Linked DNA regions of Methylosinus trichosporium OB3b. Each later gene encodes a partner of the first gene's protein in a complex. Links are inferred from orthologs where the notes say so. Each region holds a gene or a part of one and is shown on either strand. Other genes may lie near its edges. The genes, in order: rimM and rpsS.

What was found.
Region 2: the proteins of rimM (region 1) and rpsS are in contact, whole or in part, in a crystal structure (PDB 3A1P), measured with the Thermus thermophilus proteins. The link is inferred for Methylosinus trichosporium OB3b from one-to-one orthologs. Residues at the interface, in WP_008632437.1 of Thermus thermophilus: Val4, Glu5, Ile6, Gly7, Arg8, Arg22, Gly23, Glu24, Val26, Leu84, Glu85, Glu86, Gly87, Arg88, Tyr89, Tyr90, Tyr91, Phe92, Leu94, Asp111, Ile112, Leu113, Asp114, Ala115, Gly116, Ala117, Gln118, Asp119, Val120, Ile122; in WP_011173711.1 of Thermus thermophilus: Lys28, Arg29, Leu30, Lys32, Thr48, Gln56, His57, Val58, Pro59, Val60, Tyr61, Thr63, Met66, Glu73, Phe74, Pro76, Thr77, Arg78, Arg81, His83, Gly84, Lys85, Glu86, Ala87, Lys88, Ala89, Thr90, Lys91, Lys92, Lys93.

The regions. Positions count from the first base shown.
Region 1 is NZ_CP023737.1:4,289,674-4,304,830, reverse strand. Bases 738-3,546 are described here. They hold rimM (ribosome maturation factor RimM), read left to right. Parts: upstream 738-1,785; coding sequence 1,786-2,307; downstream 2,308-3,546. Other genes in these bases: CQW49_RS20405 (hydrogenase maturation protease), read right to left, coding at 3,397-3,546; CQW49_RS20410 (alpha/beta fold hydrolase), read left to right, coding at 2,386-3,339; rpsP (30S ribosomal protein S16), read left to right, coding at 1,326-1,679; ffh (signal recognition particle protein), read left to right, coding at 738-1,240. Also shown: more of ffh, read left to right, coding at 1-737; more of CQW49_RS20405, read right to left, coding at 3,547-3,846; CQW49_RS20400 (Ni/Fe hydrogenase subunit alpha), read right to left, coding at 3,967-5,259; CQW49_RS20395 (NADH-quinone oxidoreductase subunit B family protein), read right to left, coding at 5,249-6,031; CQW49_RS20390 (FAD/NAD(P)-binding protein), read right to left, coding at 6,035-6,865; CQW49_RS20385 (cyclic nucleotide-binding domain-containing protein), read right to left, coding at 6,849-7,313; CQW49_RS20380 (4Fe-4S dicluster domain-containing protein), read right to left, coding at 7,310-8,443; CQW49_RS20375 (2'-deoxycytidine 5'-triphosphate deaminase), read right to left, coding at 8,555-9,661; CQW49_RS20370 (hypothetical protein), read right to left, coding at 9,664-9,939; CQW49_RS20360 (dihydrofolate reductase), read right to left, coding at 10,201-10,752; CQW49_RS20355 (Tim44 domain-containing protein), read left to right, coding at 10,873-11,850; CQW49_RS20350 (hypothetical protein), read right to left, coding at 12,028-12,621; CQW49_RS20345 (SurA N-terminal domain-containing protein), read left to right, coding at 12,866-14,773; trpE (anthranilate synthase component I), read left to right, coding at 14,770-15,157. UniProt on the Escherichia coli protein: One of at least 4 proteins (Era, RbfA, RimM and RsgA/YjeQ) that assist in the late assembly stage of the 30S ribosomal subunit.
Region 2 is NZ_CP023737.1:2,184,141-2,199,187, reverse strand. What follows is about bases 12,349-15,047. They hold rpsS (30S ribosomal protein S19), read left to right. Parts: upstream 12,349-13,408; coding sequence 13,409-13,687; downstream 13,688-15,047. Other genes in these bases: rplP (50S ribosomal protein L16), read left to right, coding at 14,856-15,047; rpsC (30S ribosomal protein S3), read left to right, coding at 14,094-14,837; rplV (50S ribosomal protein L22), read left to right, coding at 13,694-14,080; rplB (50S ribosomal protein L2), read left to right, coding at 12,566-13,405; CQW49_RS10510 (50S ribosomal protein L23), read left to right, coding at 12,349-12,543. Outside these bases: CQW49_RS25110 (hypothetical protein), read right to left, coding at 1-95; CQW49_RS10585 (DUF3422 family protein), read right to left, coding at 557-1,888; CQW49_RS25105 (hypothetical protein), read right to left, coding at 2,017-2,634; CQW49_RS10570 (cyclic nucleotide-binding domain-containing protein), read right to left, coding at 2,774-3,211; CQW49_RS10565 (winged helix-turn-helix domain-containing protein), read right to left, coding at 3,227-3,922; CQW49_RS10560 (L,D-transpeptidase family protein), read left to right, coding at 3,992-4,558; CQW49_RS10555 (YggS family pyridoxal phosphate-dependent enzyme), read right to left, coding at 4,543-5,214; CQW49_RS10550 (coiled-coil domain-containing protein), read right to left, coding at 5,228-5,767; rpsL (30S ribosomal protein S12), read left to right, coding at 6,230-6,601; rpsG (30S ribosomal protein S7), read left to right, coding at 6,614-7,084; fusA (elongation factor G), read left to right, coding at 7,121-9,196; tuf (elongation factor Tu), read left to right, coding at 9,242-10,432; rpsJ (30S ribosomal protein S10), read left to right, coding at 10,546-10,854; rplC (50S ribosomal protein L3), read left to right, coding at 10,913-11,626; rplD (50S ribosomal protein L4), read left to right, coding at 11,630-12,250; more of CQW49_RS10510, read left to right, coding at 12,247-12,348. UniProt on the Escherichia coli protein: In the E.coli 70S ribosome in the initiation state it has been modeled to contact the 23S rRNA of the 50S subunit forming part of bridge B1a; this bridge is broken in the model with bound EF-G.

The DNA.
Region 1 (15,157 bases):
GATCATGCTGGTCGGCCTGCAGGGCGCCGGCAAGACCACCACCACCGCCAAGATCGCCAAGCGCCTCAAGGAGCGTCACGGCAAGCGCGTGCTGATGGCTTCTCTCGACGTGAAGCGTCCGGCCGCGCAGGAGCAGCTCGCCATTCTCGGCCGCCAGGTCGAAGTCGACACGCTGCCGATCGTGCAGGGCCAGGACCCGGTGAAGATCACCAAGCGCGCCGAGGAGACGGCGCGGCGCGAAGGCTATGACGTGCTGCTGCTCGACACCGCCGGCCGCACCCATATCGACGAGCCGCTGATGGAGGAGATGGCGCAGATCAAGGCCGTCTCCAAGCCGCATGAGATTCTGCTCGTCGTCGATGCGCTGACTGGCCAGGACGCGGTCAATCTCGCCAAGAATTTCGACGATCGCGTCGGCCTCACCGGCATCGTGCTGACGCGCGTCGACGGCGACGGACGCGGCGGCGCGGCGCTCTCCATGCGCGCCGTCACCGGCAAGCCGATCAAGCTGATCGCCACCGGCGAGAAGATGGACGCGCTCGACGAATTCTCGCCGTCGCGCATCGCCAATCGCATTCTCGGCATGGGCGACATCGTCGCGCTGGTCGAGAAGGCCGCCGCCGCCGTCGATCAGGAGCAGGCCGCCCGCGCCGCCGAGCGCATGGCCAAGGGCAAGTTCGATCTGCAGGATCTCGCCGATCAGCTCGCCATGATGGAGAAGGTCGGCGGCTTCGGCGGCATCATGGGCCTGCTCCCCGGCGTCGGGAAGATGAAGGAGCAGATCGCCGCCGCCAATATCGACGACAAGATGTTCAAGCGCCAGCGCGCCATCATCTCGTCGATGACGCCCAAGGAGCGGCGCAATCCCGATATCCTCAAAGCCTCGCGCAAGCGCCGCATCGCCGCGGGCTCCGGCATGAAGGTCGAGGAGATCAACAAGCTGTTGAAGCAGCACCGCCAGATGGCCGACATGATGAAGGCCATGGGCGGCATGAAGCGCGGCGGCATGATGGGCAAGGCCGCGCAGATGATGGGCCTCGGCGGAATGCCGGCGCCGACCCAGGAACAGATGGCCGAATTGCAGAAGAAGATGGGCGGCGCGCCGCCCTCCCCCGGCCCCGGCGGCGGCATTCCCGCCGCGCCGCCGGCTTCCGCATTCTCCTCCAAGCCGACCCTCCCCGGGCTCGGCGGCGGCGGAGGTTTCCTGAGCGGGCTCAATCCGTTCGGGAAGAAGAAATGAGAAAAGTGAGTAGTGAGTGGCGAGTAGTGAACAGCTCCGCCCACTCACTACTCACCACTCACCACTCACTGAAAAAGGAACCGACATGTCCCTGAAGATCAGACTCTCCCGCGGCGGCGCCAAGAAGCGTCCCTTCTATCGCGTCGTCGTCGCCGATGCGCGCTCGCCCCGCGACGGCCGCTTCATCGAGAAGCTCGGCACTTTCGATCCCTTGAAGCCGAAGGACGCCGCCGATCGTCTCGTGCTCGACGCCGAAAAGGCGAAGGAATGGATCGCCAAGGGCGCGCAGCCGACCGACCGTGTCGAGCGCCTGCTCGAGAGCGTCGGCGTCGGCAAGCGCGAGGCGCGCAACAATCCGCAGAAGGCGCAGCCGAAGAAGAAGGCCCAGGAGCGCGCCGCCGCCGCCGCTGCGGCCGCCGAGGCCGCGGCCTCCGCGTGACGACGCCGTCATTGCGAGCGCAGCGAAGCAATCCAGAGCCGCAGCGCGGCGTCTGGACGGCTTCGTCGTGGTCGCGCCTCGCAATGACGCTCGCTTCTGCGCGCGCATGAAGAACGCCGTGCTTCTCGGCCGGCTCGGCGCCGCGCATGGCGTGCGCGGCGAGATTCGCCTGCAGAGCTTCACCGCCGATCCGGCGGCGATCTCGACTTATGGCCCGCTCTTCGACGCGAGCGGCCAGCGCCGCTTCGTCATCGCCTCGCTGCGCTCGCTCGGCAAGGACATGTTCGTCGCGCGCCTGCAAGGGGTGAGCGAGCGCAGCGCCGCCGAAGCGCTGAGAGGCGTCGAGCTCTATGTTCCGCGCGAGGCGCTTCCGGCGCCGGACGAGGACGAATTCTATCTCGCCGATCTCGAAGGCCTCAGAGCCGAGACGCGCGCCGGCGAGACGCTCGGCGTCGTGATCGCGGTGCGCAATTTCGGCGCGGGCGATATTTTGGAGATCGCGCCGCCACAAGGCGGCGAGACCTTGCTCCTCCCCTTCACCAAGGCCGTGGTTCCGATCGTCGATGTCTCCGGCGGACGCGTGCTCGTAGAACCGCCGGAGAGCGAGGACGACGAAGCCGCGTCCTGACGCTGACGTCTTTTTCCGTTCCCCTCGCCATGCGATAATCGCAACCCAAGAGAATCGCACGGATCGCAGGAGACGCCCGTGGAGCTCGTCGCAACGCCGCATAATCCGGTTCCGCCCGGCGGCTCGGTCTTCGCCATTCACGCTTCGGATGGGCGCGCGTTGCGCGTCGCCACCTTCGCGCCCGCTGGCGAGGCGCGCGGCACCATCGCGCTGTTTCCGGGCCGCGCCGAGTTCATCGAGAAATATTTCGAGACAATCGGCGAATTGCTCGGGCGCGGCTATCATGTCGCGACGATGGACTGGCGCGGCCAGGGCGGCTCGGAGCGTGACCTCGCCGATCCGCGCAAGGGCCATATCGACGATTTCGCTCTCTATCAGCGCGACCTCGACGCTTTTATCGGCGAGACGCTGACACTCTCCTGTCCGCGCCCCTGGCATGCGCTCGCCCATTCCATGGGCGCGGCGATCCTGCTCGACCGCGCCCATTCGACGCGCTCGCCGTTCGAGCGACTGATCCTGCTGGCGCCGATGATCGACCTCGAGGGACTGCGCTTCCCCAAAGGCGCGCGCGCGCTCGCCGACACGCTCGACATGTTCGGCCTCGGCGCCATGTTCGTGCCCGGCGGCAATGGAAAATCGCTGTTCGAGGAGCCGTTCGAGGGCAATCGGCTCACCTCCGATCCCTTGCGCTTCCTGCGCAACGCCGAGTCGCTCGCCGCGGCGCCGCATCTCGCCATCGGCGATCCGACGGTCGGCTGGATCAACGCCGCCTTCCGTCTGATGAAGCAATTTTCCGCGCCGGAATATGCGCGCGCCATTCGCGCGCCGGCGCTGCTGTTCTCCTGCGGGCGCGACCGCATCGTCTCCTCGCGCGCGATCGAGCGCTTCGCGCGGAGCCTGCCGGTCGGCAATCTCGTCGCCATCCCCGGCGCGCGTCACGAATTGCTGATGGAGCGCGACGAGTTGCGCGAGCAATTCTGGGCCGCCTTCGACGCTTTCGTTCCGGGCGAATCGGCGCCGGCGGAGACGTGAGCGAGTTGCGAGCCTGAAGGCTCGCGGTCCAGGATGCGCGCCTTGGACCGCGAGCCTTCAGGCTCGCAATTCAGCGAGCGCCAGCCGAGCCGCCTCGATCGCGCCCGCCTCCGCCGCGCGCGACAGCGGGGCGCCCTGCGCGAAGCTCTCGCCCTCGATCGCATAGACAATGCAGACGCGCGGCAAGTCGCCGAGCGCGCGCGCGAGCTCGATCGCCGTCGCGAGACCGAGACCATGGCTCGAGGCGGCAAATTCGCTCTGTGGCAGCGGCGCGCGCGCGACGTCGAAGCGCCGCACGGCGCCGGGCGCAGCGCCCGAGACACAGGCGTCGATGAAGATCGCCAGCTCGGCGCCGTTCATCGCCGCGAGCAGCGCCGTCGTCTCGCCGTCCCGCTCGATGATCTCGACGCGCGGCGGCGCGGCGACCCGCATCAGCGCCGCCGCGCGCCGGCCGACGGCGTCGTCGCCGCAATCGGGATTGCCGACGCCGATGACGACGCGCGTCATCTCACGCGCCTCTCCGTCATCGCGAGCGCAGCGAAGCGATCCAGAGCCGTGGGGCGGCCCCTGGATTGCTTCGTCGCTGCACTCCTCGCAATGACGGCCCTGCGCATGAAGACGCCTATCTCAGCCGCGATCCACGTCGAGCCGCAGAAAATGCGTCGAGCAGGAGATGCAGGGATCGAAATTGCGCACCGTCTGCTCGCAGCGATGGCGCAGCTCCTCTTCCGGCAAATGCAGGAAGCCCGCGACGAGGCTCTGCAGATCCTTCTCGATCATGCTCTGATTCTGCGAGGTCGGCGGCGTGATGACGGCGTCGGCGATCACGCCATCCGCGGCGAGCCGATAGCGATGATGCAACATGCCGCGCGGCGCCTCGGTCGCCGCCGCGCCTTCGCCGGCGCGCGGCTCGATGACGATGAAGGGACGATCCGGCTCCTCATAGCGCGCGATGATGCGCAGCGCTTCATCGAGCGCATAGAGCGTCTCCACCGATCGCACGATGATGCTCTTATAGGGATTGGCGCAGACGGGTCCGAGGCCCGCCTCGCGCGCGGCCTCCTGCGCGAGGGGCGACAGAGCGTCGAAGTTCAGCGCATAGCGCGCCAGCGGACCGACGAGATAGGGCGCGCCGTCGTGACGCATGCGCGCATGCAGCGCCGTCGAGCGCTGCACATGAAATTCCTCGAAATGCGCGTCGAATTGCGATGCGTCGATGTCGAGACCGCGACTGGAGACGATGCGCCCGCGCGTGAACGGATATTCGCCCGGATGACGCAACGAAACGAAAGTGTAATCGCGCTCGCACTCGGGGAAATCGAGGCCTGCGACAAAGCGCACGACCTCGCGCGCGGCATCGCGCGCGCGCTCGAGCTTCTCGACGAGCGTCGCCAGCTCGCGCTTACGCGGCGCGCGATAGAATCCGCCGACGCGGACATTGATCGGGTGGATCTCGCGGCCGCCAACGAGCGTCATGATCTCGTTGCCGACCTTCTTGATCGCGAGGCCGCGCCGCACGACGTCGCCATGATCGCGCGCCATCTCGACGCCGCCGGCATAGCCGAGAAAGTCAGGCGCATGCAGCATATGCACATGCAGCATATGGCTTTCGATCCATTCGCCGCAATAGAGCAGCCGGCGCAGATCGGCGAGCGGACCGCTGACCTCGACTCCGAGCGCAGTCTCGATCGCATGGACCGCGCTCATCTGATAGGCGACCGGGCAGATGCCGCAAATGCGCGCGGTGATGTCGGGCGCCTCGGCGAAGCCGCGTCCGCGCAGCAGCGCCTCGAAGAAGCGCGGCGGCTCGAAGATGTTCAGCGCCGCGCTCTTCACCTCGCCGTCGCGAATGACGATCTCGAGCCCGCCCTCCCCTTCGACGCGGGCGAGCGCGCCGACCTTTATGGTCCTACTTCCCATGGCGCTCGCTCTCCGTGCGGAAGGGCTCGGCATTGGCGTTGAAGCTGCGATAGATGCGCCGCAGATCGCGCTCGTCCATGCCGAGCTGCGCGAGCCTGCCGCTCAGCGACGGCGCGTTCGGCGTCTCCATGGGGCCGAAGCAACCGTAGCAGCCGCGATCATAAGAGGGACAGAGCGCCCCGCAGCCGTCATGGGTGACGGGGCCGAGGCAGGGCGTTCCATGCGCGACCATCACGCAGACATTGCCCTTCAGCTTGCATTGCAGGCAGACGCTATGCGCCGGCGCCGCCGGCTTGCGGCCGATGAGAAAGGCCGAGATCACCTCGATCAGCCGGCCCTTGTCGATCGGGCAACCGCGCAATTCGAAATCGACCTTCACATGATCGGCGATCGGCGTCGATGTCGCGAGCGTATGAATATAATCGGGACGCGCATAGACGATCGACGCATAGTCCTTCACATCGGCGAAATTGCGCAGCGCCTGCACGCCGCCCGATGTCGCGCAGGCGCCGATGGTGACGAGGCTGCGCGAGCGGCACCGCACATCCTGTATGCGCTCCGCGTCATGCGGCGTCGTGATCGATCCTTCGACCAGCGAGACATCGTAATTGCCGCGAATGGGCGCGCGCGTGGCCTCGGGAAAGTAAGCGATGTCGAGCGCCTGCGCCACGGCGAGCAGCTCGTCCTCGCAATCGAGCAGCGTCAGCTGACAGCCGTCGCAGGAGGCGAATTTCCACACCGCGAGCCGCGGCCTGTGCTTTTCCGCGCTCATCGCTCACAATTCCTTCGTCGCCAGCAGGCCACGCAATTGCGCATAGGTGAACACCGGCCCGTCGCGGCAGATGAACACCGGTCCGAACTGGCAATGGCCGCACCAGCCGATCGCGCATTTCATACTGCGCTCCATGGAGAGATGGATGCGCTCCGGCGCCACGCCTCTGTCGCCGAGCGCATCGGCGACGAAGCGCATCATGATCTCCGGCCCGCACAGCATGGCGAGCGCGTTCGGCGCATCGAAAACGGCGCGCGCGATGAGCTTCGTCACCACGCCGACATTGCCGCGCCAATCGCCGCGCGCATGATCGACCGTCGCCTCCACCTCGGCGTCGAGCCGCCCGCGCCATTGCTCGAGCTCGTCGCGAAAGAGGATGTCCTGCGGACTGCGCGCGCCATAGAGCAGAATGACGCGGCCATAATTCTCGCGCTCCGCGAAGAGGCGATAGAGCGCCGGACGCAAAGGCGCGAGGCCGAGTCCGCCGGCGACGACGATGACGTCGCGTCCGCGCGCCTCATCCATCGGCCAGCCGCGGCCGAAGGGGCCGCGCAAGCCGATCGGCTCGCCGACAGAAAGCTCGGTGAGCGCGCGCGACACGGCGCCGACGGCGCGGATCGTATGAACGAGCCGCGACGGATCGGCGGGATCGCCGCTGACGCTGATCGCCGCCTCGCCGACGCCGAAGACGGTGAGCATGTTGAACTGGCCGGGCGCGAAGAAAAACTCTCCGGCGTCGATCTCCAACGTCGCCACATCAACGAGCTCGCGCTGCTTCCTGCGCACATGCGCGACGCGCGGAATCATCGGATCGTGGTCAGCCATGGGCGCCATAGATGTCGATCATCTGCAACCGCGTCGCCTGCAGACGTTCGATCAGCGGCGGCATGAAGCGCTTCATCATCTCATAGCCGAAGCGCGGATCGGCCTCGCTCTTGCGGCGCAGGCAGGCGGCGTCGATGGCGATGGCGCGCGCGTTGTCGAGCGCGCGCGCGTCATAGCTCCAGCGATAGGGCGGCGCCAGCCAGGAGAGGCCGCAAACCTCGCCCGGGCCGAGGGTCTGCAGCGTCACGGCGCCGCGCGCCGGATCGCGCAGCTCCAGCGCCACGCGGCCCTCGCGCAGCAGATAGAACCAATCGGCGCTCTCGCCTTCGCGGAACAGATATTTGCCGGCTTCAAAACGCGCATTCTTGGCGCAGCCGGAAACGAGCGCGACAAGGGACGGCTCCAGGCCGGCGAAGAACGCATGCGCCGCGACGATATGTTCGAGACCCTCGATCATGTCGCGCCTCCTTTCGTCTCGCTCTCGGCGATGGCGCGCGCCTCCTCCGTAATGTCGATGCCGACCGGACACCAGACGATGCAGCGCCCGCAGCCGACGCAGCCGGTCGTGCCGAACTGATCGTGCCAAGTCGAGAGCTTATGCGTCATCCATTGGCGATAGCGCGACTTGCCGCTGCTGCGCACGCTGCCGCCGTGAATATAGGAAAAATCCATGGTGAAGCAGGAGTCCCAGCGCCGCGAGCGCGAGCTTTCGGCGCCGAAGAGATCGCTCGCATCCTCGACCGAGGTGCAGAAGCAGGTCGGACAAACCATGGTGCAATTGGTGCAGGAGAGGCAGCGCGACGCTGCCTCGTCCCAGCGCTCATGCTCGAGATTGCGCGCGAGCAGCGACGCCACATCGGGCTGCATCGAGCGGCCCATATTCGCCGCCGTCTGCGCGACGACGGCCTCCGCCGCGGCGATCTCGCTCGCGCTCGCGTCGCGATGCGCCAGGGCGCCGAGCAGCTCCCCGCCATCCTCGGTTCCGATCTCGACGAGAAAGCGATGATCGTCGCCGATCAGCTCCGTCAGCGCGAGATCATAGCCCGATGTCGCCTTCGGTCCCGTCTTCATCGACACGCAGAAGCAGGCGCCGCCGGCGACGCCGCAATTGACGGCGACGACGAAGATGTTTTCACGCCGCGCGCGATAATGCGGATCGACATGCTCGCCGCCGATCAGCACGCGGTCCTGAATGGCGATGGCGTGCAGCTCGCAGGAGCGCGCGCCGATGAAGGCGTATTTTTCACTTCCTTCGGGCTCAGCCTCGACGCGCAATTCGTCGCCCTCGCGCCGCGCGCGCCACAGGCGCAGCACCGGCGGGTGCAGAAAGCGCTTCCAGGATTGCGGGCCGACGGCATAGCCGAACAGAGCGTCGTCGCCGCGCTGCGTGACGCGATAATGGCCGCCGTCCTGCTCGTCGCCGCAGCCGCGCGGCAGATCGGCGACATCGGCGATCTCGTCATAGACGATCGCTCCGTCGCGCAGGCTCGGCCCGAGCAGAGAATAGCCGCGCGCGCGCAGTGCGCCGAGCAACGCCTGCAGGCCCGTCTCGTCGATGATCGCGGGAACGCGCGCGCCTTCGCCCATGCCCTGCTCCGGAAGCCCGCCGAAATATATCGCCCGCCGCGGCCAGCGTCTCTCATCTCACCGGATTATTGCCGTTTTCCGACAAAGGTCGACGCGGCCCGTCGCCGCGGCTCACGGCGCCTTGAAATGTTTGGAGAGCTTCAGGTCCTGGCCCTGGTAGTTGGAGCCGCCGACCTCGCCATAGACGAGCTTCGGCTCCGCCGACATCGGCTCGTAGACGAGGCGGCCGATCACCTGCCCGTCCTCGAGAATGAAAGGCACGTCATGGCTGCGCACCTCGAGCACGGCGCGGCTTCCCGGCCGCCCTTGCGCGGCGCAGCCGAAGCCGGGATCGAAGAAGCCGGCGTAATGCACCCGGAACTCGCCCATCGCCGGATCGATCGCCATCATCTCGGCCGAAAGATGCGCGGGGATGCGCAGCCGTTCGCGCGAGGCGAGAATGTAGAACTCGTCCGGATCGAGAATGAGCTTGCGGCTCGCGCGCAGCGGCAACCGCTCCCAATAGTCCTCGATCGCATAATGATCGACGAGATCGACGTCGATGACGTCGGCGTGCTTCTGCGCGCGATAGCCGACGACGTCTCCCGCCAGACCATCGAGCGCGACGCGCAGGATCACGCCGTCGCGCAAGGTGAGATCTCCGTCGACGAGCGGCGCGCGCGCATGCTCGGCGGCGAGAGCCGCGTCGGCGAGCAGGAGATCGGCGGCGCCCCGGCGGCGAAAGCGCATCTGATCGAGCCGCGAGCCCTCGTGCACGCGCACGCTGAAGCTGCGCGGCGACACCTCCGCGTAGAGACGGCCCTCATAGCCGGCGGCGACATGATCGAAAATTTCGGTGTCGTCGGTGATGAGGCGCGTGAAGATGTCGAGCCGGCCGGTCGAGCTCTTGGGATTGGCGACGGCTGCGACATCGGCGGGCAGAGCGAGGCTCTCCTGCAATGGGATCACATAGACGCAGCCGCGCTCGAGCACGGCGCCGCGGCCGCCGAGCGCAATCTCGTCATAGGAGAGCTCGGCGAGCAGCGCCTCGACGCTGCGGCCCTTGCCCGGCAGAAAGCTGGCGCGCACGCGATAGGCCTTGGGCCCGAGCCGCAGATCGAGGCTCGCCGGCTGGCGCTGGCCGTCCTCGATCGGCCGAGTGGAGACAATAGCGCCGGCGGCGGTCAGCTCGGCGATCTGCTCGCAGGAGAGCACGCCGAAAGAAGCGGGATCGGCCATCTTTAGGGATGGCCGGCGGGCAGATAACGGATCGCGGCGAGGATCACGCCGACGGCGACGACCATGACCGAGCCGAACCAGATTTTGAGATCGCGCTTCACGAGCTCGATGTCGGCCTTCAATTCGGCCTTCGTCGCGGCGAGGTCGGACTTCGTCGCGAGCTCCTGGCTCGTGGCGTCGGCGAAAGCTTCTGCGGCCGCGGTCGCCTGGGCCTGCGTGAATCCGCCGGCCTCGAGCTTGCGGGCGAATTTCAGGGTGTCGAATGCGACCGCGCTCATCACGTATCCTTTCCCGAGCGCTTTGAAATATGGCTCGGCTACGCCTTCGCGTCCAGCGCGCGATCAGGCTTTCGGTGAGCTGACGTCAGGCCCGCGCCGCCATCGCCGGCACCGAAAGTAAGAGCTGAGCTGAATGGAAATGGTCGGAGTGAGAGGATTCGAACCTCCGACCCCCTCGTCCCGAACGAGGTGCGCTACCAGGCTGCGCTACACTCCGACAGGCGGGCCGTATCGGCCGCCGCTGGTGACGGGCTTATAGCTTCACGCTTCTTCGCCTGCAACAGCTGTTTGCGCTTCTCGGCCACTCGTTCGCTCGAGCCGCACGAAGGCGCAATCCGCCTCGTCCTCGGCGGCGCGCGGCGGGGTGAGGCGCTCCGTCTCGCGCCACTCGCGGGGATCGAGCGCGGGAAAAATCGCGTCGCCCTCGACCGTCAGCGCCACCTCGGTCAGATGAATCACATCGGCCAGAGGCAGAAAGGCCGCGAAAATCTCGGCGCCGCCGGCCACGGCGGCCTCCTGCGCGCCCATCGCCAGCGCCAATGATTCGGCATGACGCAGCGCCTCCTGCGGCGTGCGCGCCACATGGGCGCCCGCCGGATGGAAGGACGGATCGCGCGAGAGCACGAGAGTCTCGCGCCCGGGCAGGAGACGGCCGATCGAATCGAAGGTGCGCCGCCCCATCAGCAGAGGCTTCCCCCAGGTGAGCTCGCGGAACCGCTTCAGATCGGTCGGCAGCCGCCAGGGGGTCCGCCCCCTCGCCCCGATCACGCCGTTGCGCGCCGCCGCGACCACGAATGTCAGTGTAGGCGTCAAGGCTTCGCTATCCTTCCGTTCGATTTTTAGCCATCGGCTCTTTGCCTCTGCGGCTACGCATTCCTATATATGACGCGCCCGAGCGATTCCGCGCCGCGGGCCCCACGTTCGAGGAAAGACATGTCGTTGCGGACATCGCACCTTAAATCCTTGTCGGCGCTCGCTCTGGCCGCGCTGCTGGCGCTCGCGCCGGCGGTCGGCGAGGCCAAGATGGGCGGCGGCATGAGCTCCGGCAGCCGCGGCTCGCGCAGCTTCTCGGCTCCGCCGGCCACCAATACCGCGCCGCGCCCGGCCGCGCCGATGCAGCGATCCTATGAGACGCCGCAGGCTCAGGGAATGAACCGTCCCGCCTTCAATCCCGCTCCGTCGCCCGGCATGGGCTCCTTTGGACGCGGCCTGCTCGGCGGCCTCGCCGGCGGCCTGCTCGGCGCGGGCCTCTTCGGCATGCTGACCGGCCACGGTCTCGGCGGCGGGCTCGGCGGCTTCGCCTCCATGATCGGCCTGCTGCTGCAGCTGGCGCTGATCTTCTTTCTGGCGCGCCTCGCCTTCCAGTGGTTCGCCGGCCGCAAGCTCGCCGGGGCCTTCGGCGGGACCGGCGGCGCCGGCCCGCGTCCGGGCGGCCCGGGCTTCGGCTTCATGGGCTTTCCCGGCGGCGGCGGCGCGCAGACGCCGGAGCGCAGCGCCCCTATTTCTCTGTCGCAGGCCGATTTTCCCGCTTTCGAGCGGCTGCTCGGCGAGACTCAGGAGGCCTATAGCCGCGAGGATGTGGCGCGTCTCGATGCGCTGACGACGCCTGAAATGGCCTCTTATTTCGCGGAGGACCTCAAGTCCAACGCGCGCGAGGGGGTGGTCAATCGCATCTCCGGCGTGAAGCTGCTGCAGGGCGATCTCGCCGAGGCCTGGCGCGAGGGCGGCGACGAATATGCGACTGTCGCCATGCGCTTTTCGCTCGTCGACCAGTTCGTCGAACGGGCCACCGGCAGGGTGGTGCGAGGCGACGCGACGCCGACGCAATCGACCGAAGTCTGGACGTTCCGCCGGCCGGCGGGACGCGGCCCGGAGGCTTGGCGCCTCTCGGCCATTCAGCAGACGACCTGAGACACCCATTCGAAGATCGAGCGCCCCTCCCCCGAGAGGGGCGCTTTTCTTTTTAAAGAAGCGAGCCTGAAGGCTCGCGGTCCAAACCCGGGCCCTGGACCGCGAGCCTTCAGCCTCGCTCTTTCATTGCAACGAGAGAGTGGAGCCCGGCGCAGGGCCGGGCTCCTCGCTTCATCTTCAGCGGCTCTGCTTGGGCGCCGCGCCGGAGCGGCCTTTGCTCAGGGGCTTGCTCGGGATATCGCTATAGGGCGCGCGGCCATGCGTTCCCATCGCGCCGCCCTGCGGCGCGATCTTCGGAGATTGCACAGACCGGCCTTCGGCGCCGCCGCTCATGGCGGCGAGGGTCGCACGCGGCTGTATCTCGTTCGAGCCATGCGGCCGTTCGAGCGAACGGCCGCCCTTGATTCCGCGCTGATGATACATCTCCTTGCCCCGCGGCGAATAAGCGCTGCGTCCGCTCTTCGGCACATAGATCGAACGCCCGCTTCTCGTCACGCAGCGCCAGTCGCCGCTGCGCCCGACGATCAGGCGGCCGCCTTGCCCCGCGCAGCGCGCCGACATTCCGCGCGGCGCATAGGCCGAGCGGCCGGTGACCGAACGATGCGACGAAGAACTCCATTTCTGCTTCTGCGCGGGACGGCTCCCGCTCTCGTAACGGGTCGCGGCGGCATATTTCGCCTCTTTGCCTGACGGCGCTGCGCCGGCCTGGCCAACCAAAACGAGCCATCCGAGCGCAGCCGCGCCGATCGTCAGTGTCTTCATGAGGTTCATCTGCACACTCCGGATCGCGAGCTCCACGAGAGAGTCCGCGGCGCCCCCCAGGGCGTCCAAACGCGAGGGCCGCCGCTTCGGTTCCCCCGGATGTCGCGCGGCCGGTGCGCGCACAGCCTCGCCCGAGCGGGCGACGACGGCGCGATTGCAAGTGGAGGCGACGCTACCTATAGTCCGCGCCAATTCCGGCCGAAGACCCACGCAAAGAGCCGGATCAGCCGCGCCCAAGGGAAACGAGAACGTCATGCTGGAAGGCCTGCGCATCGCCTCGCAACATCGGATCGGCCGCGTCATTCTCGGCATAGTGATGGGCTTCATCGCGCTGAGCTTCGCAGTCTGGGGCATAGGCGACGTGTTCCGCGGCTTCTCGACCAAAAGGCTCGCCAAGGTCGGCTCGGGCGAGATCACCGTCGAGGCCTATCGCGGCGCTTATCAGAACGAGCTGCGCCGCCTGCAGCAGCGCGCCCGCCGCGCCATCACCAATGAGGAGGCGCGTCGTTACGGGCTCGACGAGCAGGTGCTGCAGCGGATGATCACCGAGCTCACGCTCGATCAGAAGGCGCGCGCGCTCGGCCTCGCCATCGGCGACCCCGACGTGCTGAAGCTCGTGCGCGACGAGAATGTGTTCAAAGGCCCGACGGGCAAGTTCGACTCCGACCGCTTCAAGCAGATTTTGCGCGACGCCGGCTATACGGAGCGCAGCTTCCTCGCCGAGCAGAAGAGCGGCTATGTGCGTAAGGAGCTGACCGATTCGGTCGTCGGCGCGATGGAGCCGCCGCAGCTCGTGCTCGAGGCGCTGCACCGTTTCCGCAACGAGGCGCGCGACGTCGATTATTTCGAGCTGCCGGCCGCCGCGGCCGGCGAGATCGCCGCCCCCTCGGAGGAGGAGTTGAAGAAATATTTCGAGGATCGCGAGCAGAGTTTCCGCGCCAAGGAATATCGCAGGCTCGTCATTCTCGCAGCGACGCCGGCGAGCCTCGCCAAGCCGCAGGAGGTCTCCGAGGAGGAGGCGCGCAAGCTCTATGACGAGGTCAAGACCAAGCGCTACGGAACGGCGGAGAAGCGCCATCTGCGCCAGCTTCTGTTCGCCGCCAAGGACGAGGCCGATGCGGCGCTGAAGCGGCTCGAGGGCGGGCTCTCCTTCGAGGCGCTGGCCACGGAGCGCAAGCTCGCGACCAAGGATATCGACCTCGGCCTGCTGGAGGCCAAGGACCTCGGCGAGATCAAGCTGTCCGACAAGGTGTTCGCGCCGGAAAAGCCCGGCTTCGTCGGCCCGGTTCAGACCGCCTTCGGCTACGCCATTCTGGAGATCGAGAAGATCGTCCCGAGCGTCGTCACGCGCAGCTTCGAGCAGACGCGCGACGAATTGCGCGGCGAGATCGCCCGCGAGCGGGCGGCGCCGCAGGTTCAGAAGGTCCATGACGCGATCGAGGACCAGCGGGCCGGCGGCAAGGCGCTGGCCGAAGCGGCGAAGTCGCTCGGGCTCGAGGTCGTGGCCGTCGAGGCGACCGACGCGAGCGGCCGCGACAAGGCCGGCCAGGAGATCCCCAGCGTCTTCGGCTCGGAAGATCTGCTCAAGGCCGCCTTCGCCTCCGACGTCGGCGTCGACAATGACACGGTGGCGACGCGCGACGGCGGCTATCTCTGGTTCGAGGTGGCGAAGGTCGAGCCGGCGCGCCAGCGCAGCTTCGAGGAAGCCAAGCCGAACGTCGAGATCGCGGTGCGCGAGGAGCGGCTGCAGAAGGCGCTCGCCGCCAAGGCCGACGCGCTGGCCGCGGAGCTGCGCGCCGGCAAGACGATCGCGGACGTCGCCAAATCCGCCGGTGCCGAATCGCGGCGCGCCAATGATGTGAAGCGCGCGCCCAACCCGGCGATCCCCAACGCCGCGATCATCGCCGTCTTCGACACGCCCGTGCATGGCGCGGGCTCGGTGGCGGTCGACGGCGGCCGGCTGGTGTTCCGCGTCGAGAATGCGACGACGCAGCCCTATGACGCGAGCTCGCTCGAGGCCAAGGCGGCGGCGGAGCAGATGAAGCCCGCCTTCACCAACGACATTCTCGAGCAATATGTCGGCGCGCTGGAGAAGATCTACAACGTCAGCATCAATCAGAAAGCGCTGGAAGCCGCGACCGGCGGAGAACAGGACCAGTGAGCGAGGCGCCGTTCGAGCCGTCCTTCGAAGCCTTCGCGGCCGAGCACGAGGCGGGGCGCGCTGCGCTCGTCGTCACGAGGCTCGTCGCCGATCTCGAAACGCCGGTCTCGGCCTATCTGAAGCTCGCGCGCGAAAGAGCTGGGAACAGCTTCCTGCTCGAATCGGTCGAAGGCGGCGCCGCGCGCGGCCGCTACTCGATGATCGGACTCGATCCCGACGTCATCTTGCGCATCGACGGCGAAAAGGCCTCGATCAACCGCCGCGCGCTGCAGGAGCGCGAGGCCTTCGAGCCCTGCGACGCGCCGCCGCTCGACGCGCTGCGCGCGCTGATCGCCGAATCGGCGGTCGACCAAGCCGCGCATCTGCCGCCCATGGCGGCGGGCG
Region 2 (15,047 bases), 2.1 Mb from region 1 along the record:
AGCAGCGAGCGGTGCTTCGCAGAGGGAGCGGCGCCCAGAACCAGCTCGTTCGACGCGAGGCCGGCGATGGCCGCGCATTCCGACACAGAAATCATGATGAGCTCCTTACGCGTTACGCAAACATGGACACGCCCGGCGGGCGGCGGCGGCTCAGAAGGACAAGGGCGCCTCCATCGGATCAAAGACAGGTAAAATCATGAAAAGAAATATCTCAAATTGATCGAATGCGTACGTATGGCTTTGCTCATCTCCTGCCCTCTTCTTGTCTTCTTCGAAGTTTCTTCCCGACCGCGAGCGGGGTCGATGCTCGTCAATACTTGCTGGCGAGCGAATCCAAAATTAGGGCATTTACTTATGTTGGCGCGAGCTGGCGCGCCGGCGGAAAATACATGATGATTTTCAATTGTTTGCCTCGCACCGTATTTCTGCTGCCGAGCGAATGTCGGAGAGGGCGGCCTATGGAAATAAAATCAATTCTAGCAATTCTGCTCGTTTAAACAAGATGTATTTCATAAAAGTCTAGTAATTCGCGCCGGAGATAGGGCGCTGGAGCGCGTCAGCTGACGCGCTCCTCCTCCTGCGCCTTGGCCGAGAGCCGCTTCACCCGCTGCCAGAACGCCCAGGCCCCCAAGATCACCAGAGGCATGGCCGTGGCGGCCGCCTCCTCGCCGGTGAAGCCGAAGGGCAGGAAGCCGGCGTCCTTCACGCCCTTGAAGAAATACAGCGAGAGGCCGGCGACATAATAGCTGAGCGCGGCGATGGAGAGGCCGCCGACCAGCTTCTGCAGGCGCATCTGCAGCCGCGCGCGGCGGTTCATGTCGTCGAGCAGATCGCGGTTCTGCTGCTCGAGCTCGAAGGTGATGCCGGTGCGCATCAGGTCGACGGCGCGCTCGACCTGGGCGGCGAGCCGCGCCTGCCGCGCCTCGAAAGCGTTGCAGGTCTCGATCGCCGGATCGAGCCGGGCGCTGAAGAAGGCGGAGATGGTCGTGTAATGGCTCTCCTTCGCCTCCTGGATCAGGGCCAGTCGGTTCTTCACTATGGCGTGATAGGCGCGGCTGGCGCCGAAGCGGAAGGCGGTGCGCGTCGACAGCGCCTCGCTCTTGGCGAGGAGATCGCTCGAGCGCTTCAGGAGATCGCGGCTCGTGCGCATGTCCTGGGTCTGGCTGAGCGCATGGGTGACGTCGGAAATCTCGCTCTCCATCGCCCGCAACTGAGGCCCGGCGGCCCGCGCCTCCGGCAGGCCGAGCAGGGCCATGGTGCGATAGGTCTCGATCTCCAGCACGCGCTGCAGCAGCCGCCCCGTCTCCAGCGCGCCGATGCCGCCCGTCTTCACCAGCAGCCGGGTGAAGCCGAAGGGATCGACGGCGAAATCGGTCATCACGTGCGCGGCGCCCTTGGCCGCGCGCACGAGGCAGAGGCTCTGCGAGTTGAACAGCTGCGCGAACGCCTCGTGGGAATGGCCGCCCTCGACGGCGCAAAGATGGGTGGCGACGATCAGCCGGCCCGGCGCCCGAAACGCGAACTCGCCGGCGCCGAGCGGATCGGGATGAGTAAAGGGCTCGCCCGCCTCCTTCTGCGTGGACCAGGTGTAGGTGGTGAACTCGGTGTGCTGCTCCCAGCGCAGTCGCCAGTCGCCGATCGAGAGGCGCTGGAATTTGGCGTCGCCGGTCGGCGACGGCAGCATATGCGAGCGCAGCAGCTCGGCGAGCGCGGCGCGGTCGGCGCGGGCCTCGTCCTCATTGGTCGCAAAAGCGAAATGATAGATGCGCTGCGGCAGCTCGATCGGCAGGAACGGCCTCGCGTGCAGCTCCGCGAGAATTGCGGCGCGCGCTTCATGCTCCTGCAGCCGGCTCGCCGCGGCGGCGCGGCCTTCGTCGTCTCTTTCCATCACGGTCGCTCTTCTCTCACGCTTCGGACGAATCGCGAGGACGAGCATATCGGCTCCGGCCGCCGATGGAATGCGGCGAATGGCGCCGCGCCGGGCGCATCGGCCCGGCGCGAAACCAGGGTGTGACGTCAACGCCCGCCGTGGAACCCGCCGAAGCCGCCGTGATGGAAGCCGCCGCCGAAGCCATGACCGCCGAAGCCATGACCGCCTCCCCAGCCGCCGCCGAATCCGCGACCGCCTCCCCAGCCGCCGCCGAAGCCCCGGCCGCCTCCCCAACCGCCACCGAAGCCCCGGCCGCCGCCCCAATAGCCGACGCGCCGGCCGCCCCAGCCGCCGCCCCATCCGACGATTGGTCGGCGATAGCCCCAGCCGCTGGAATAAACGGGGGAGCCATAGCCGTAACCGTAATAAGGATAGCCGTAGCCGTAGCCGTAGCCGTAATAAGGATAGCCATAGCTGTAGTTGTAATAATAAGGATTGTCAGAGTAGACGGGGTAGGCGCTGCTCACGATCGGCGCCGGGCTCCCATAGACGTAATGATAGACATGCCTGATGCGGCTGCGCGCGTAGCCGCGGTGACGGTGTCGTATGGCGCAATAGGCGACGGTCTCGACCTGGGAGGGCAGTTCCACGGTCGATCGGCCGGCGACGCTGGTCGGCGCGGCGAAGCTGTCGGACGGGACGAAGGCGAGCGCGATTGTCGCGCCGAGCGCCGCCGTGGCGCCGAAATGGGCGGGATAGGACATGGCTTTTCCTCCTCGCCGGCGGCGCGACGCTGGCCGCGCGCCGGAACACGATGCGCCCCTACTCGCAATTTTCATAAATTAGGAGGGAATCGCCCCGCCGTCGAGAGCGCGCCCGCGGGATTCTCGCGGCGACGGTCGCTCAAGACGCGAGAGCGAGTTCGCGCGCGAGCAGCGTCAACCGCTCGGCGAGGCGCCGGCGCACGCGCAGAGTGGTGGCGGGATATTCCTCGAGCAGCCGGTGGAACAGAGCGCGGGTGATCTTCAGCGTCGTCGCCGGCTCCCGCGCCATGGCCGTGATCGGGCGAGTGGTTTCTGCGATCAGCGCGGTCTCGCCGATCAGCGCGACCGGGCGCAGGATCTTCTCGGCGGGCCGGCCGTCGTCATGCTTCTCCAGCGCGATCGAGCCGCCGGTGAGAATATAGCCGCCGTCCGACGGCTCGCCGCGCCGGAACAGCGCGTCGCCGGCGCGCAGCAGCTTGGTCTCGGAGCCGAACACGAGCAGGCGCAGCGCCTCGGTCTCGAAATCCTCGAACAAAGAGATGCGCCGCAGATTGGCGATGTCGTCCTCGAGAGCCATGTCTCCCGCGCCCTTTCAGAGTCCGTTGCGCGTCGCCTCCTCGTCGCTGCGTCGCCGGAACACGAGGCGATAGCCGTTGTTCCTCGCGATCAACAGCCGCCCTGGCGCGCCGATCTTGCGACGCAGGCGGCTGAGATGAACCTCCAGCGTCCGAGTCGTCACATCGGGACGATAGCCCCAAATGTCGCGCAGCAATATCTCCTTCGTCACGATCTCCCCATCGGCTTCGACGAGCCGGGTGAGAATCGCCGATTCCTTCTCGGTGAGCGGCAGCCGGCGCCCGGCCGCGTCGACGAGCTCGAAAGCGCCGGGCCGGAAGCGGCGGGCGCCGATGTCGACCTCCCGCGCCTTCGCGCCGCTCGCGACGCGCAGCCGCGCCAGCAGATCGGGGAAGCGAAAGGGACGCGCGATGCGGATGGTCCCCGGGGTGGGGGAGGAGCCCTCGCCGATCCGCAGAACAGGTCCCTCGAATCGCTGCATCACGCCGGCGAGCGCCGCTCCGCTCTCCGCATCGACGAGCAGAATATCGAGCGCGCCGGCGGCGATGAGCGTCTTCGCCGCGTCGATGGCGCTCGCGTCCAGGATCACGAAATCGGGATGGAGGGCGAATTGCTCGACCAGCGCTCCGCGCAGGCTCGGCGCTGCGGCGATCAGGATGCGACGCGGCGGCGACACGAAATGGACCTCCGGCGCTCTCTCCTCACCGAACATGAGCGGCTCGGCTCGCGCCGGCGCCGTTCGATTTTCTCCCGGCGCGCCGGGAGTGTAAAGAAGAACGCCATGTCCGCCCTCTTCTCCCGCCCGCCGCGCGTCCGCGGCCTTCGCCTCCTGCGCGTGGCCCGCCGCTTCGACGGCGCGCCGAGCCACAGGGGCAAGCTCATCGCGGGGACGCTCGTCCTTCCCTGCGCCATCGGCCGCGCCGGCGTCACCCGCGCCAAGCGCGAAGGCGACGGCGCGACGCCGGCGGGACGGCTGCGGCTGCTGCAGCTGCTGCTGCGGCCCGGACGGGCGGCGGCCTGCGCCATTCCCTCGCGCTTCATCCGGCCGGACGATCTCTGGTGCGACGATCCGGCGTCCTTCTCCTATAATCATCCGCTGCGCGCGCCGACGAAGCTCGGCCATGAGCGCCTGTGGCGAGACGACCGGCTCTATGACGTCGTCGGCGTGCTCGACTACAATATCCGTCCGCGCGCGCTCGGGCGCGGCAGCGCGATCTTCTTTCACATTGCGACGCTGGATCTCGGTCCGACCGCCGGCTGCGTGGCGCTGCGCGCGCGCGACATGGCGCGGCTGCTGCCACGGCTCGCGCGCGGCGTGCGGATCGCGATCGATCAGCCTTTCGAATAATCGCGCTCGCCCATGATCGCCGATCCAATGCGCACATGGGTCGCGCCGAGCTGAATGGCGAGCTCGTAATCGGCGCTCATGCCCATAGACAGATCCTTCAGCCCGTTGCGCCGCGCGATCGCCGCGAGCAGCGCGAAATGCGGCGAGGCCTGCTGATCGACCGGCGGCACGCACATCAGCCCGGCGATCTCGAGCCCAAATTGCTCGCGGCACTGCTTTATGAAGGCGTCGGCCTCCTGCGGCCGCACGCCGGCCTTCTGCGGCTCCTCGCCGGTGTTGACCTGCACGAGAAGGCGCGGACGCCGCCCCTGGCGCGCGATCTCGGCGGCGATGGCCTCGGCGATCTTCGGGCGGTCCACGCTCTCGATGACGTCGAAGGTCTCGACGGCCTCGCGCGCCTTGTTGGATTGCAGCGGACCGATGAGATGCAGCTCCACGGGAAATCGCTCCCGCAGCGGCCCCCATTTGGCGCGCGCCTCCTGCACCTTGTTCTCGCCGAAGACGCGATGGCCGGCTTCGAGCAGCGGGATCACCGCCTCGCCGGGAAAGGTCTTGGAGACGCAGACGAGCGTGATCTCCGCCGGATCGCGGCCGCAGTCGCGCGCGCGCTCGGCGATGGCATGCTCTGCGGCCTTCAGACGGTCGACTATTGTCATGGGTTGTTTCGGCTCAGCGGACGTATTTCACGATGGTGAAGCTGGCGCCGATCAGCACGATGACGAAGCCGAACAGCCCGCGCAGCGTCTCGTTCTTCGATTGGGCGATCTCGAGGCGCACGCGCGTCTCCGACTCGGAGATGTCTCGCTTGACCTCATGCCGCAGCCGCGCTTCCGATTCGACGACGTCGCGCCGCAGCGTGTCGAAATCCTGCCTCAGCAGCGAGATGTCGTGCTTGACCCCCTCGACGCTCAATTTGGTCTCGTGCCGCAGCGCCTCGATGCTCGCAGCCGTCTCATGCTCGAGAGCCTCGCTGCACGCGGTCATCTCACTCTTGAGGGCGTCGCTGCTCGTGGTCGTCTCATGCCTCAGGGCCTCTATGCTCGCCTGCAGCTCGTGCTTGGCGTTCTCGACATCCGCTTTGGTCACGACGCCTTCGGAGAATGCGCTATCGAGCGCTTCCGCCGAGGCGCGCGCCTGCTCGGGCGTGAAGCCGCCCCGAGGGAGGCGATCCACATAGGCGAGCTGGTTGAAAAGCACTTGCGCGGGCATGGCTTCGATATAGCACGCACGCGCCGTTTCGGCGAGGGCGCCGGGCCGTGGGGGAGAGCCCCCGATCACTCCCCGCAGCCACCGCGCACGAATTCGCAAAGCTCCTGGCGGCCCCTTCTCGAAATTTTCTTCCCGCATTGCAATCTGCGCTTGACGCGTCGAGGCGCGGACATTAGGTTCCGCCCACTTTCGGCAGGCCGTAAGTTCCATGTGGTCGCGAGCGCCGAGCGCGCGACGTTCCGGACTTAAACGCTGCTGGCCTCACCTGAGACTGCCACGCGGTTGGTCATCATACGGCGAGAAATCGCCGGACAGGAAGGCACGACCCCGGATTCGGGGTCCTCTGCATGAGGAGCGCCTTGGGCCGGCCGGCCGAGGGCGCTCAGCTCGCTTGCGTTTCATCGAACGCGAGCGGGTCCAAGAAGAACGATTCGCCAATTCGCCACACGCGAAGGACCTGGAATGCCGACGATCAGCCAGTTGATCCGCAAGCCGCGGCAACCGAAGACCTACCGCGAGAAGTCCCGCCATCTCGGGGCCTGCCCGCAGAAGCGCGGCGTCTGCACGCGCGTCTACACGACGACGCCGAAGAAGCCTAACTCGGCTCTCCGCAAGGTCGCCAAGGTTCGTCTCACCAACGGCTTCGAGGTCATCGGCTATATTCCGGGCGAGGGCCACAATCTGCAGGAGCACTCGGTGGTCATGATCCGCGGCGGCCGCGTGAAGGACCTTCCCGGCGTGCGCTATCATATTCTGCGCGGCGTGCTCGACACGCAGGGCGTCAAGGACCGCAAGCAGCGCCGTTCGAAATACGGCGCGAAGCGTCCGAAGTAAGGAGCGAGAGCCATGTCGCGTCGCCATCGCGCCGAGAAGCGGGAAATCATCGAGGACGCCAAGTTCGGCGATACCGTCGTCACCAAATTCATGAACTCGATCATGTACGCCGGCAACAAGTCGGTCGCCGAGGCGATCGTCTACGGGGCCTTCGACATCATCGAGTCCAAGGCCAAGAGCGACCCGTTGCAGGTCTTCAAGACCGCGCTCGAGAATGTCGCGCCGGCGATCGAGGTTCGCTCGCGGCGCGTCGGCGGCGCCACCTATCAGGTGCCGGTCGAGGTGCGCAACGAGCGCCGTCAGGCGCTGGCGATCCGCTGGATCATCACCGCGGCGCGCGCTCGCAACGACAAGACGATGGTCGATCGTCTGTCTGCGGAGCTGCTCGACGCCTCCAACAACCGCGGCAATGCGGTGAAGAAGCGCGAGGACACGCACCGCATGGCGGAAGCCAACCGCGCCTTCTCGCATTACCGCTGGTAACCTTGTTCCGTCGCCCTCTCACCGAGGACTTGTCCTATGCCCCGTAGCCATCCCATCGAAGACTATCGCAACTTCGGCATCATGGCCCACATCGACGCGGGCAAGACGACGACGACCGAACGCATCCTCTATTACTCCGGCAAGAGCCATAAGATCGGCGAGGTGCATGAAGGCGCCGCGACGATGGATTGGATGGAGCAGGAGCAGGAGCGCGGCATCACCATCACCTCGGCCGCGACGACGACCTTCTGGAACGGCAAGCGCCTCAACATCATCGACACGCCCGGCCACGTCGACTTCACCATCGAGGTCGAACGTTCGCTGCGCGTGCTCGACGGGGCGGTCTGCGTTCTCGACGGCAATCAGGGCGTCGAGCCGCAAACCGAGACGGTGTGGCGTCAGGCCGACAAATATCATGTGCCGCGCGTCGTCTTCGTCAATAAGATGGACAAGATCGGCGCCGATTTCTATCGCTGCGTCGACGACATCGTGACCAAGGTGGGCGGCAAGCCGATCTGCATGCAGCTGCCGATCGGCTCCGAGAACCAGTTCAAGGGGATCGTCGATCTCGTCCGCATGAAGGCGGTGGTCTGGGACGACGAGGGTCTCGGCGCCAAATATCATGACGAGGAGATTCCGGCCGATCTCGTCGAGAAGGCCAAGGAATATCGCACCACGCTGGTCGAGGCGGCGGTCGAGCTCGACGACGACGCCATGGCCGCCTATCTCGACGGCCAGGAGCCGAGCGAGGAGGTGCTGAAGCGCCTCGTCCGCAAAGCCGTCCGCTACACCGCCTTCCATCCGGTGTTCTGCGGCTCGGCCTTCAAGAACAAGGGCGTTCAGCCGCTGCTCGACGCCGTCGTCGATTATCTGCCGTCGCCGCTGGATCGCGAGGCGATCAAGGGTGTCGACATGAACACGGGCGCCGAGCTCGTGCGCAATCCGTCCGACAGCGAGCCCTTCTCCATGCTCGCCTTCAAGATCATGGACGATCCCTTCGTCGGCACCATCACCTTCTGCCGCGTCTATTCCGGCAAGATCGATTCGGGCACGACCGTGCTCAACTCGACCAAGGACAAGAAGGAACGCGTCGGCCGCATGCTGCTGATGCATGCGAACAACCGCGAGGACATCAAGGAAGCCTTCGCCGGCGACATCGTCGCGCTGGCGGGCCTCAAGGAGACCCGCACCGGAGACACGCTCTGCGACACGCTGAAGCCGGCGATCCTCGAGCGCATGGAGTTCCCGGAGCCGGTCATCGAGATCGCCATCGAGCCGAAGTCGAAGGCCGATCAGGAGAAGCTCGGCATTGCTCTGTCCAAGCTCGCCGCCGAGGATCCGTCCTTCCGCGTGTCCACCGATCAGGAGAGCGGCCAGACCATTCTGAAGGGAATGGGCGAGCTGCATCTCGACATCAAGGTCGACATTCTGAAGCGCACCTATAAGGTCGACGCCAATATCGGCGCGCCGCAAGTCGCCTATCGCGAGCGTCTGACGAAGCGCGTCGAGATCGACTACACGCATAAGAAGCAGACTGGCGGCACGGGCCAATTCGCTCGCGTCATCATCATTTTCGAGCCGAATGAGCCCGGCTCCGGCAACGCCTTCGAATCGAAGATCGTCGGCGGCTCGGTGCCGAAGGAATACATCCCCGGCGTCGAAAAGGGCATCAACAGCGTGATGGGCTCCGGCATCCTCGCAGGCTTCCCGGTGGTCGATGTCAAGGCGACGCTGATCGACGGCGGCTTCCACGATGTCGACTCGTCGGTGCTCGCCTTCGAGATCGCCTCTCGCGCGGCGTTCCGCGAGGCGCTGCAGAAGGGCGGCTCGGTGCTGCTCGAGCCGATCATGAAGGTCGAGGTGGTGACGCCCGAAGACTATACGGGCTCGGTCATCGGCGATCTGAACTCTCGACGTGGCCAGATTCAGGGCCAAGACATGCGCGGCAATGCGGTGGTCATCGACGCGATGGTGCCGCTCGCCAATATGTTCGGCTACGTCAATCAGTTGCGCTCCTTCAGCCAGGGGCGCGCCAACTACACGATGCAATTCGACCACTACGACCAGGTCCCCGAGGCGGAGTCGAAGAAGGTCCAGGCGAAATACGCCTGATCATATCTCGACGTCTCGGAATCAGTCTTCTGAAGGAGTGTGGCCATGGCCAAGGAAAAGTTCTCTCGCACGAAGCCGCATTGCAACATCGGCACGATCGGACACGTCGACCATGGCAAGACGTCGCTGACGGCGGCGATCACCAAGGTTCTGGCCGAGAGCGGCGGCGCGACCTTCACGGCCTATGACCAGATCGACAAGGCCCCCGAGGAGCGCGCGCGCGGCATCACCATCTCGACGGCGCATGTCGAATATGAGACGCAGAATCGCCACTACGCCCACGTCGACTGCCCCGGCCACGCCGATTATGTGAAGAACATGATCACCGGCGCCGCGCAGATGGACGGCGCCATTCTGGTCGTGTCCGCCGCCGACGGCCCGATGCCGCAGACGCGCGAGCACATTCTGCTCGCCCGCCAGGTCGGCGTGCCGGCGCTGGTCGTGTTCCTGAACAAGGTCGACATGGTCGACGATCCGGAGCTGCTCGAGCTCGTCGAGCTCGAGGTGCGCGAGCTTCTGTCGAAATACGAGTTCCCCGGCGACGATATTCCGATCGTCAAGGGCTCGGCTCTGTGTGCGCTCGAGAATAAGAATCCCGAGCTCGGCCATGACGCGATCATGAAGCTGATGGCCGAGGTGGACGCCTATATTCCGCAGCCGGAGCGTCCGAAGGATCAGCCCTTCCTGATGCCGGTCGAGGACGTGTTCTCGATCTCGGGCCGCGGCACGGTGGTGACGGGCCGCATCGAGCGCGGCGTGGTCAAGGTCGGCGAGGAAGTGGAGATCGTCGGCATTCGCGCGACGACGAAGACGACGGTGACCGGCGTCGAAATGTTCCGCAAGCTGCTCGATCAGGGCGAGGCGGGCGACAATGTCGGCTGCCTGCTGCGCGGCACCAAGCGCGAGGACGTGGAGCGCGGTCAGGTTCTGTGCAAGCCGGGCACGGTGAAGCCGCACACCAAGTTCAAGGCCGAGGCCTATATTCTGACGAAGGAGGAGGGCGGCCGCCATACGCCGTTCTTCACCAATTATCGTCCGCAGTTCTACTTCCGCACGACGGACGTGACCGGCATCGTGACGCTTCCGGAAGGCGTCGAAATGGTGATGCCGGGCGACAATGTCTCGATGGATGTCAGCCTCATCGTGCCGATCGCCATGGAGGAGAAGCTGCGCTTCGCCATCCGTGAAGGCGGCCGCACCGTCGGCGCCGGCGTCGTCGCCTCGATCATCGAGTAACAGGGATTTGGACCGCGAGCCTAGAGGCTCGCATTCATGAAGCGGGGCTGCGAGCGTGAAAGCTCGCGGTCCAAAGCGAGCCGCGCGGCCCGCGGTCCAAGAGGAAGACGCTGATGAACGGACAAAACATCCGGATTCGCCTCAAGGCGTTCGATCACCGGATTCTCGACACGTCGACCAAGGAAATCGTCTCCACCGCCAAGCGCACGGGCGCGCAGGTGCGGGGGCCGATTCCGCTGCCGACCAAGATCGAGAAGTTCACGGTGAACCGCTCGCCGCATATCGATAAGAAATCGCGCGAGCAGTTCGAGATCAGAACGCATAAGCGCGTGCTCGATATCGTCGATCCGACCCCGCAGACGGTGGACGCGCTGATGAAGCTCGATCTCGCCGCGGGCGTCGACGTCGAGATCAAGCTTTAAAAAATAAACCGGGCGCCTCTCGCATCGAAGAGCGATGCGCCTTGCGAAGGAAGAGATCATGCGGTCTGGCGTCATCGCGCAAAAGGTCGGAATGACCCGCGTTTTCACCGAGGCGGGCGAGCATGTGCCGGTCACGGTGCTGAAGCTCGACGGCTGCCAAGTCGTCGCGCATCGCACCATGGAGCAGAACGGCTACACCGCCGTGCAGCTCGGCATCGGCCGCGCCAAGGTGAAGAACGTCTCCAAGGCCGAGCGCGGGCGCTTCGCCATCGCCAAGGTCGAGCCGAAGCTGAAGCTCGCCGAGTTTCGCGTCGCCGAATCCGAGCTGCTGCCGGTCGGGGCCGAGATCACCGCCGATCATTTCGTGGTCGGCCAGTTCGTCGATGTGACCGGCACCTCGCTGGGCAAGGGCTTCGCCGGCGCTATGAAGCGCTGGAACTTCGGTGGTCTTCGCGCCACTCACGGCGTGTCGGTGTCGCATCGTTCCCATGGTTCGACCGGCGGCCGTCAGGACCCCGGCAAGACCTTCAAGAACAAGAAGATGGCGGGCCATATGGGCGTCGACCGCGTGACCACGCAGAATTTGCGCGTCGTGCAGACGGATGTCGAGCGCGGCCTGCTGCTGGTCGAGGGCTCGGTTCCCGGCCATGCCGGCGGCTGGATTTTTGTGCGCGACGCTGTGAAGCGCGCGCTGCCGGCGGAGGCGCCGCAGCCGGGCAAGTATCGCCTCGGCGAAGCCGCCGCCGCGCAAGACGAAAACAAGGAGGACTGAGCCGTGCAGATCGGCGTCACGTCGTACGACGGCCAGGAGGCCGGCTCGATCGAGCTCGCGGACGAGATCTTCGGTCTCGAGCCGCGGACCGACCTCATCTTCCGCATGATCCGCTGGCAGCTCGCCAAGCGGCGTGCGGGCACCCATGCGGTGAAGAACCGCGCGGACATCGCCCGCACCGGCAAGAAGATGTATAAGCAGAAGGGCACCGGCGGCGCCCGTCACGGCTCGCGTCGCGTGCCGCAGTTCATCGGCGGCGGCCGCGCCTTCGGGCCGGTGGTGCGCAGCCATGAGCATGACCTCCCCAAGAAGGTGCGCGCCCTGGCGCTGAAGCACGCGCTCTCGGCGAAAGCCAAGGACGGCGCCATCATCGTCTGGGAGAATGCGTCGCTCGACGCGCCGAAGACGAAGATGCTGAAGGCCGGTTTCGACAAGACCGGGCTGACCAGCGCGCTGATCATCGACGGCGCCGAGCCGCAGGTGAATTTCGCGCTCGCGGCGCGCAATCTGCCGAAGATCGACGTGCTGCCGGTCACGGGCGTCAATGTCTACGACATTCTGCGCCGCGATAAGCTGGTTCTCACCCGCGCCGCGGTCGATGCGCTGGAGGCGCGCCTGAAATGAGCAAGGACCCGCGCCATTACGACGTGATCGTCTCTCCGGTCATCACCGAGAAGGCGACGATCGCCTCGGAGCAGAACAAAGTGGTCTTCAATGTCGCGCGCACCGCGACCAAGCCGCAGATCAAGGCGGCGGTCGAGGGGCTGTTCGACGTGAAGGTGGATGCGGTCAACACGCTGCTGCGCAAGGGCAAGCTGCGCGCCTTCCGCGGTGTGCGCGGCCGCCAGTCGACAGTGAAGAAAGCCGTCGTCACCCTGGCCGAAGGCCATAAGATCGACGTGACGACGGGACTGTAAGAAGGGCTCGAGGACAAGAACCATGGCGCTGAAGACATTCAAGCCGGTCACGCCGAGCCTTCGACAGCTCGTCATCGTCGACCGCAGCGATCTCTACAAGGGCAAGCCGGTCAAGACGCTGACCGAGGGCAAGACGTCGTCGGGCGGCCGCAACAACAACGGCCGTGTGACGGTGCGCTTCCGCGGCGGCGGCCACAAGCAGACCTACCGTCTCATCGACTTCAAGCGCCGCAAGCTCGACGTCTCCGCAAAGGTGGAGCGGATCGAATATGATCCGAACCGCACCGCCTTCATCGCGCTCATTCGCTACGCCGACGATGAATTGTCCTACATTCTCGCGCCGCAGCGGCTTTCCGCCGGCGACGTGGTGATCTCGGGCAATCAGGTCGATGTGAAGCCCGGCAACGCCATGCCGATCGGCAACATCCCGGTCGGCACGATCGTGCATAATGTCGAGATGAAGATCGGCAAGGGCGGCGCGATCGCCCGCTCGGCCGGCAATTATGCGCAGATCGTCGGCCGCGATCAGGGCTATGTGATCATTCGCCTCAATTCGGGCGAGCAGCGTCTGGTGCACGGCCAGTGCTTCGCGACGATCGGCGCGGTGTCGAACCCCGATCATATGAACATCTCGCTCGGCAAGGCGGGGCGCGCGCGCTGGCTCGGTCGTCGCCCGCACAATCGCGGCGTCACCATGAATCCGGTCGACCATCCGCACGGCGGCGGCGAGGGCCGCACCTCGGGCGGCCGTCACCCGGTGACCCCCTGGGGCAAGCCGACCAAGGGCAAGAAGACGCGCACGAACAAGCAGACCGACAAATTCATCGTGTCCTCGCGGCACGCCAAGAAGAAGAAGGGCTGATCCATGGCTCGCTCTATCTGGAAAGGCCCGTTCGTCGACGGCTATCTGCTGAAGAAGGCGGAGACCGCGCGCGGCTCGGGACGCAACGAGATCATCAAGATCTGGAGCCGTCGCTCCACCATCCTGCCGCAGTTCGTGGGGCTGACCTTCGGCGTCCACAATGGCCACAAGCATATTCCCGTCAATGTCAGCGAGGATATGATCGGCCATAAGTTCGGCGAGTTCTCCCCGACGCGCACCTTCCACGGCCACGCCGCGGACAAGAAGTCGAAGAGAGGCTGATAACCCATGTCCAAGCCGAGCAATCCGCGCGCGCTGGCCGACAATGAGGCGAAAGCCGTCGCCAACACGCTGCGCGTCTCCCCGCAGAAGCTCAATCTTCTCGCGCAGCTCATCCGCGGCAAGAAGGTCGATCGCGCGCTGGCCGATCTCGAATTCTCCCGCAAGCGCATCGCGCATGAGGTGAAGAAGACGCTCGAGAGCGCCATCGCCAATGCCGAGAACAATCACGGCCTCGACGTCGACGATCTGATCGTCGCCCAGGCCTTCGTCGGCAAGTCGCTCGTGATGAAGCGCTTCGCCGCTCGCGCGCGAGGCCGCTCGAGCCGCATCGAGAAGCCCTTCGCGAATCTGACCATCATCGTCCGCGAAGTCGAAGCGACGGCGAAGGCGTAAAGAGGAGCTATCGATGGGTCAGAAGGTCAATCCGATCGGTCTGCGCCTCGGCGTCAACCGCACCTGGGACTCTCGCTGGTTCGCCAGCAAGGGCGAATATGCGAAGCTGCTGCACGAGGATCTCGCGATCCGCGCGGCGGTCGCCAAGCATCTGAAGCAAGCAGCGGTGTCGCGCATCATCATCGAGCGCCCGCACAAAAAATGCCGTGTCACCATTCACTCCGCCCGTCCGGGCGTCGTGATCGGCAAGAAGGGCGCGGATATCGACAAGATCCGCAAGCTGGTCGGCCGACTGACCGGCAGCGAGGTCGTGATCAATATCGTCGAGGTGAGGAAGCCCGAGGTCGAAGCGACGCTGGTCGCCGATTCGATCGCGCAGCAGCTCGAGCGCCGCGTCGCCTTCCGTCGCGCCATGAAGCGCGCCGTGCAGTCGGCCATTCGCCTCGGCGCACAGGGCATCCGCATCAATTGCTCGGGCCGTCTCGGCGGCGCGGAGATCGCGCGGCTGGAATGGTATCGCGAGGGTCGCGTGCCGTTGCATACGCTGCGCGCCGATGTCGATTATGGCGTCGCCACCGCGCATACCGCTTATGGCGCCTGCGGAATCAAGGTGTGGATCTTCAAGGGCGAGATCCTCGAGCATGATCCGATGGCTCAGGACAAGCGTCTCGCCGAGGCGGCCGCGGGCGGCGGAGAGCGCGACCATCATGGCGAGCGTCGTCGTCGCGAGCCCCGCGAACCGCGCGACGCGGCCTAATTTCGAGAGCAACGCATCATGCTGCAACCCAAGCGCACCAGATTCCGCAAGGCCTTCAAGGGCCGCATCCACGGAAACGCCAAGGGCGGTTTCTCGCTCAACTTCGGCCAGTTCGGCCTGAAGGCGATGGAGCCCGAGCGCGTGACGGCGCGCCAGATCGAGGCGGCCCGCCGCGCCATGACGCGCCATATGAAGCGCGCCGGACGCGTG